2 regions of the Streptomyces sp. NPDC002055 genome follow, and region 1 is predicted to be linked to the other one. Evidence: riboswitches for the same ligand, from Rfam matches in the RefSeq annotation. Region 1 holds a riboswitch; the other holds the start of a gene.
What was found. Region 1 has a riboswitch for S-adenosylmethionine ahead of ABT112_RS14980 (aminotransferase class V-fold PLP-dependent enzyme). Riboswitches for the same ligand answer to the same signal wherever they lie in the genome.
Positions count from the first base shown of each region.

Region 2: it holds a riboswitch for S-adenosylmethionine, as region 1 does, so the genes downstream of both, thrC (threonine synthase) here and ABT112_RS14980 (aminotransferase class V-fold PLP-dependent enzyme) in region 1, are expected to answer to the same signal.

Region 1 is NZ_JBEOXS010000020.1:45,685-49,084, forward strand. It holds gene trpD (anthranilate phosphoribosyltransferase) at 1-939, shown strand, start outside; SAM riboswitch class IV at 1,227-1,344, shown strand; gene ABT112_RS14980 (aminotransferase class V-fold PLP-dependent enzyme) at 1,539-3,062, shown strand; gene ABT112_RS14985 (Lrp/AsnC family transcriptional regulator) at 3,230-3,400, opposite strand, start outside.
Region 2 is NZ_JBEOXS010000071.1:5,925-9,324, forward strand. It holds gene ABT112_RS30075 (glucosyl-3-phosphoglycerate synthase) at 183-1,166, opposite strand; SAM riboswitch class I at 1,366-1,507, shown strand; gene thrC (threonine synthase) at 1,525-2,841, shown strand; gene ABT112_RS30085 (MoaD/ThiS family protein) at 2,838-3,116, shown strand.

The DNA.
Region 1 (3,400 bases):
ATGCGGGGCGAGGCGACGGACGCCCAGATCGCGGGCTTCGTGGTCGCCCTGCGGGCCAAGGGGGAGACCGTCGCCGAGGTCTCCGGCCTGGTGCGGACCATGTACGAGCACGCCAACCTCATCGAGGTGCCGGGGCCCAGCGTCGACATCGTGGGCACCGGCGGGGACCGTTCCAAGACGGTGAACATCTCCACCATGTCGGCCGTCGTCGTCGCCGGCACGGGCGCCAAGGTCGTCAAGCACGGCAACCGCGCCTCCTCCTCGGCGAGCGGCGCCTCGGACGTACTGGAGAAGCTCGGCGTCAATCTGGACCTCTCGCCGCGGCGGGTCGTCGAGGTCGCCGAAGAGGCCGGCATCACCTTCTGCTTCGCCGTCAAGTTCCACCCCGCGCTGCGCCATGTCGCGCCGGCCCGGCGCGAACTGGGCATCCCCACCACGTTCAACATCCTCGGGCCGCTGACCAACCCCGCCCGGGTGCGGGCCCAGGCCACCGGCGTGGCCGACGCCCGGATGGCGCCGATCGTGGCCGGGGTGCTCGCCGAACGCGGCACCTCCGCCCTGGTCTTCCGCGGTGACGACGGGCTGGACGAGCTCACCACCACCGCCACCTCCCGGGTCTGGGTCGTCCGCGACGGCTCGGTGCGGGAGGAGGCCTTCGACCCGCGCGACGTGGGCATCCCGATCGTCCCGGTGGATGCCCTGCGCGGCGCGGACGCCTCGTACAACGCCGATGTGGCCCGCCGTCTGCTGGCCGGCGAGGAGGGCCCGGTACGGGACGCGGTGCTGCTCAACTCCGCCGCGGCCCTGGTCGCCCTGCGGCCCACCGACGCCCCGCTGACCGAGCAGATCGCGGCGGGCATCGAGAAGGCCGCGGACTCGGTCGACACGGGCGCGGCGCGGCGCACGCTGGAGCGCTGGGTCGGCGCCAGCAACGGGTAGCCGTCCGCCGCCGGTTCGCCGGTGGTGACGCAGGGGGTCCGGGCTCGTCCCGGGCCCCTGTGGGTTTCTCGGGGGCGTGGGGGCCGGGGGCCGCCGGGGGGAGGGCCGGCGCTGTGCGGGCGGCGCTGGGTGGAGTGCTGTGGCCCGGGTGCTGCTGCCCGCGGGGTGCCGCTGTGGGTGGGCGGGCGCGGATTCGGGGCGGGGGTGCCGTCCCACCGGACCGGGATGCCGTCCCGCCATGCGGACACGGTGGTGCCCGCGGGTGATCACCTGCCATACTCGCTCCAGGTCACGAGTGACAGCGACACAGGCCCCGGCCCGCTGTCCGGCAACCCTCCGTCCGTGGCGGGGTGCCCCGGGTGATGACCAGGCCGCAGTCAGCAAGGTCTGCGGCAAGCGCGGACCCCTCGCGATCCAGGGGTCCTGGTTGTCGAGGGAGATCTCGCGTGAGCAAGCGAATGCGCTAGGGCCGAAGGCCCCGTTTCCATCACCCTCCGTGCGGTGCCGTCCGCATGTCGAGGCCTTTCCGCACTCCGTCCGCTGTCCGGGCCGGGTGCGTCGACGCAGCCATTCCGCCGTTCCCACCGGGAGACTCCGCCATGTCCGTGCGCCCTGCCGCCGCCACGACCGCCACTGCCACGACTGCCGCTGCCACGACCGCCTCTGCCGCGACCGCGACCGCGACCGCGACCGCCACCGGCCTCCGCGCCGATTCCGTGCGCGCCGGGGCGAGTTCGGCCGATGACGCGGCCTCCCCCGAGGCCGCCTGTCCCACCGGCCCGCTGCCCGTCCTCGGCCGGGACGTCCTCGTCCCGCTGGTCACCGGGGGAGAGGTGGAGTACGCGGCGCTCGACTACGGGGCCAGCGCCCCCGCCCTCCAGCGGGTCTGGGACGACGTCGCCGCCTACGCGCCCTACTACGGCAGCGTGCACCGCGGTGCCGGCTACCTCTCGCAGCTGTCCACCGACCTCTTCGAGAACAGCCGCGCCACGGTCGCCGGCTTCCTCGGCTGCCGCGAGGACGACCAGGTCGTCTTCACCCGGTCCACCACCGACTCGCTCAACCTGCTCGCCGCCGCCCTGCCGCGGAACACCCGGGTGTTCGTGTTCGAGACCGAGCACCACGCCTCGCTGCTGCCCTGGCAGCAGCGCGAGGGCATCACCGTCACCTGCCTCGACGCGCCCCGCACCCCGGCCCAGGCCGTCGAGACCCTGGAGCGGGCGCTCGCCGACCGGGAGCCGTACGGCCCGGCGCTGGTGTGCGTGACCGGCGCGTCCAACGTCACCGGTGAGCTCTGGCCGGTCCGCGCACTGGCGGCGGCGGCCCATGCGCACGGCGCGCGGATCGTCCTGGACGCCGCACAACTCGCCCCGCACCACCCCGTGGACATCGATGCGCTGGACGTCGACTGGGTCGCCTTCTCCGGGCACAAGCTCTACGCGCCGTTCGGCTCCGGTGTGCTCGCCGGCCGGGCCGACTGGCTGCGTTCCGCCGAGCCCTACCTCGCCGGCGGCGGCGCGAGCCGTACGGTCTCCCGGCGCGCCGACGGCGGCGTGGACGTCGAGTGGCACACCACCGCGGCCCGGCACGAGGCCGGTTCGCCGAACGTCATCGGTGTCCACGCCATCGCCTCCGCCTGCAAGGCGCTGTCCGAGGCGGGCTTCGACTCCCTCGTCGAGCGGGAGCAGCGGCTCGTCGCCCGCCTCCGCGCGGGGCTGGCGGAGGTGCCCCAGGTGAAGGTGCTGTCGCTGTTCGGCGACGACGCCCCCCGCGTCGGCGTGCTCTCCTTCGTGGTGGAGGGCTGGAACAGCTCGCACTTCGCGGCCGCCCTCTCCGCCGAGTACGGCATCGGGGTGCGCGACGGCCTCTTCTGCGCCCACCCCCTGGTCCGGACCCTGCTCGGCGGCGCGGCCGACGAACCGGGCGAGTGCGGGGCGCCGGACGCGGCACCGGGGGAGCGGTCCCTCAACGCCATCCGCGTCAGCTTCGGCGCCGGCACCCCCGACGAGCACATCGACCGCTTCGTCGGCGCGGTGAAGGAGCTGGTCCACGATGGTGCGCGGTGGAGCTACCGCACCGAGGACGGCCGCTGCGTCCCGGACCGGAACGCCGGGGCGGCCTGACACGGGAACCCCGGGCCGGCCTGACACCGGGGTGCCCTGCCGGACCGCGCCGGGGCGCCCGTACCGGACCGCGGCCGGGCCCGTCGCTCACCGGGGCGGCGGGCCGGGCCGCGTATGCCGGGCCGCGTACGCCGGGACAGTGCGGGACAGGGGGTGTGCGGGCGGAGTTACGCGTCGAGACCGATCGCGAAGGCGGCTTCCAGGTCGTGCTGGGAGTACGTGCGGAAGGCGACGTGGGTGTCGGTCCCGGCAACCCCGGGGATCTTGCTGATCCGGCCCGGGATCACATCCGCCAGATCGTCGTGGCGCGCCACCCGGACCATGGCCACCAGGTCGTA
Region 2 (3,400 bases), on a different contig from region 1:
CAGGGGCGGTTTGTCACCCGGAGGGGCCACCGGAGGCCGGTACGGAGCGTCGCGGCGCCGGTACGGAGCGCTCGCCGGCCGCGCCCGTCCGGGGTGCTCCGGCGCACCCGCGGAGCGCCCGGGGCCCGCGGGGGCGCGGACCCGGGGAGCCGCGCCGGTCAGGCCACCCGCCCCCGCGCCGGTCAGGCCACCCGCCCCCGCCCCGCGGCCTCCCGGGCGCGCACCTCCCGGTACTCCGGAACGGTGATCACCGGCGGGCGTTCCTCGGCCGCCACCTCGTGCACGGACGGCGTGAACCCGCCCTCCGCACCCCGGTCGAACTGGGTGAGCACGGGCCGTACGAGGTGGCCGCGGGCCAGCCGGGCCTGGGCCGTCCGGTAGATCGTGGCGGCCATCCGGCCGAGCGCCTGCCCGTCCTGGTGGCGGTGGCGCCGCACGCCGACGTCGACCTGGGCCAGCGCGTCGAGCCCGGCGAGGTCCAGCGCGTCCACCAGCATGCCCAGCTCGATCCCGTAGCCGACGGGGAAGGGCAGCCGCTCCAGCAGGGAGCGGCGGGCCGCGTACTCCCCGCCGAGGGGCTGCACGAAGCCGGCGAGCCGCGGCCAGTGCAGGTTGAGCAGGGGGCGGGCGACGAGTTCGGTGACCCGGCCGCCGCGGTCGCCGGTGTCGCCGAGCGGCCGGTCGTACATGGCCTTGACCAGGTGCAGGCCCGGGTCGGTGAGCAGCGGCCCGACGATGCCGGAGACGAAGCGGGCGGAGAAGTCGCGCAGGTCGGCGTCGACGAAGCAGACGATCTCGCCGCGGGTGACCAGCAGCGAGCGCCACAGCACCTCGCCCTTGCCGGGCAGGGCGGGCAGCCGGGGCAGCACCGTGTCGCGGTGGACGACGCGGGCTCCGGCGGCGGCGGCGACCGCGGCGGTGCGGTCGGCGGAGCCGGAGTCGATCACGATCAGCTCGTCGACGAGCGGGACCTCCGGGCTCATCAGCTCGCGCCGGACGGTCTCGACGATCGGCCCGATCGTGGCCTCCTCGTCGAGGGCGGGGAGCACCACGCTGACCGTTCCGGACGGGCCTGCCGCCTGCTTCGCGGCGAGGAGCCGGCTCAGCGGCCGGTCGGCGGCCGACCAGGAGCGGTGCTCCAGCCAGCGCTCCACCTCTTCCAGCACGTGTTTTCGTCTCCCTGGTGTGGTCGCGGGGCGGCCCGCGGGTGACCGGGGCGGTGGCCCGCTGTGATCCGTCTCGCGGTTCGGACGACTATCTCAACTGTGGGGGCCGTCGGTTACAGTCTTGAACAACGCGGGAGTCCACTTCATGTCGGGGTGGCCTGCCGCGGACAAACGCACCGGGCCCCGCCCGGCGCCATACCGCTCATCCAGAGGGGCAGAGGGAACGGCCCGTTGAAGCCCCGGCAACCCTCCGGCCGGTCTCGTCTCAAGACGCGAGGCTCCCGGCTCGGGAAGGTGCCAATTCCGTCTCGTGGCGAAGTACGTCGCGAGGAAGATGAGGAGAAAGGGCCTCGCCTCCATGGCTGTGCAAGCTGCTACCGCCACTTCGTCCGCGGATTCCCAGGACGCCACCTCCGGTTCCACCCCCGTCGCTCTCGGCCCCGCCACCGCGCTGTCCTGCCGCGAGTGCGGTGAGCGTTTCGCCCTCGGCCCGATCTTCGCGTGCGAGGTGTGTTTCGGGCCGCTCGAGGTCGCGTACGACCTGCCGAGCGGCGACCCCGAGGGCCTGCGGAAGCGCATCGAGGCCGGTCCGGACAACATCTGGCGCTACGCGCCGCTGCTGCCGGTCCCCGCCGACGTCGCCGACAAGCCGAATCTGAACCCGGGCTTCACCAAGCTGGTCCGGGCCGACAACCTCGCCCGTGAGCTGGGCGTCACCGGCGGCCTGCACGTGAAGGACGACTCGGGCAACCCGACGCACTCCTTCAAGGACCGGGTGGTCGCCATCGCGGTGGAGGCGGCCCGCACCTTCGGCTTCACCACGCTGTCCTGCTCCTCCACCGGCAACCTGGCCGGCGCCGTCGGCGCCGCGGCGGCCCGCTCCGGTTTCCGGTCGTGCGTGTTCATCCCGCACGACCTGGAGGCGGGCAAGGTCGTCATGGCCGCGGTCTACGGCGGCGACCTGGTCGGCATCGAGGGCACGTACGACGACGTCAACCGCTTCTGCAGCGAGCTGATCGGCGACCCGATCGGCGAGGGCTGGGGCTTCGTCAACGTCAACCTGCGCCCGTACTACGGCGAGGGCTCGAAGACGCTGGCGTACGAGATCTGCGAGCAGCTCGGCTGGCGGATCCCGGACAACATCGTGATCCCGATCGCCTCCGGCTCCCAGCTCACCAAGATCGACAAGGCGCTGAAGGAGCTCATCGCCATCGGTCTGGTGGAGGACAAGCCGTACAAGATCTTCGGCGCCCAGGCCGAGGGCTGCTCCCCGGTCTCCCGGGCCTTCAAGGACGGCCACGACGTGGTCCGCCCGGTGAAGCCGGACACGATCGCCAAGTCGCTCGCCATCGGCAACCCGGCCGACGGCCCGTACGTGCTCGACATCTGCCGCCGCACCGGCGGCGCCGTGGAGGACGTGAACGACGAGCAGGTCGTCGACGCGATCAAGCTGCTGGCGCGCACCGAGGGCATCTTCGCGGAGACCGCGGGCGGTGTGACGGTGGGCGTGCTGCGGAAGCTGATCGAGGCCGGGCGGATCGACCCGGCCGAGGAGACCGTGGTGCTGAACACCGGTGACGGCCTCAAGACCCTGGACGCCGTGGCTCCGACGACGGGCCCGTCCGCGACCATCCGCCCCACCCTTGACTCGTTCCGAGAGGCAGGCCTCGCATGAGCGTCAACGTTCGAATCCCCACGATCCTGCGTACGTACACCGGTGGCCGGGCCGAGGTGCCCGCCGAGGGCGCGACTCTCGGCGAGGTGCTCGCGGACCTGGAGAAGAACCACCAGGGCATCGGTGCCCGGGTGCTCGACGACACCGGCAAGCTGCGTCGATTCGTGAATGTCTATGTGAATGACGACGACGTGCGTTTCAGCGAGGGCCTGGAGACGGCCACGCCGGACGGCGCGGGTGTATCGATCATTCCGGCGGTCGCCGGCGGCTGCTGAACCATAAACGCAGGAACCTTGCGTAAATAGGAATGGCCCCTTCCGTAAGAGAAACGGAGGGGGCCATTCTGTGTGGTTGATCGCGGTACAGTTGAGCGATCCCCCACCGGCAGCTCTGCCGAACGCATATGAGAACGCGACAAGATGTGCCCGAAGTGTGCGCGCGATTTGTCGCGTTGATGCCCGTTTGTCTGACCCAACTTGTCCTGACTTCACGGTGATTCAGGGGATAGCTCCCTGCGGCCCCGCTCAGAATTCTCGTCCGTTTGACCTGTTGCAGAGGG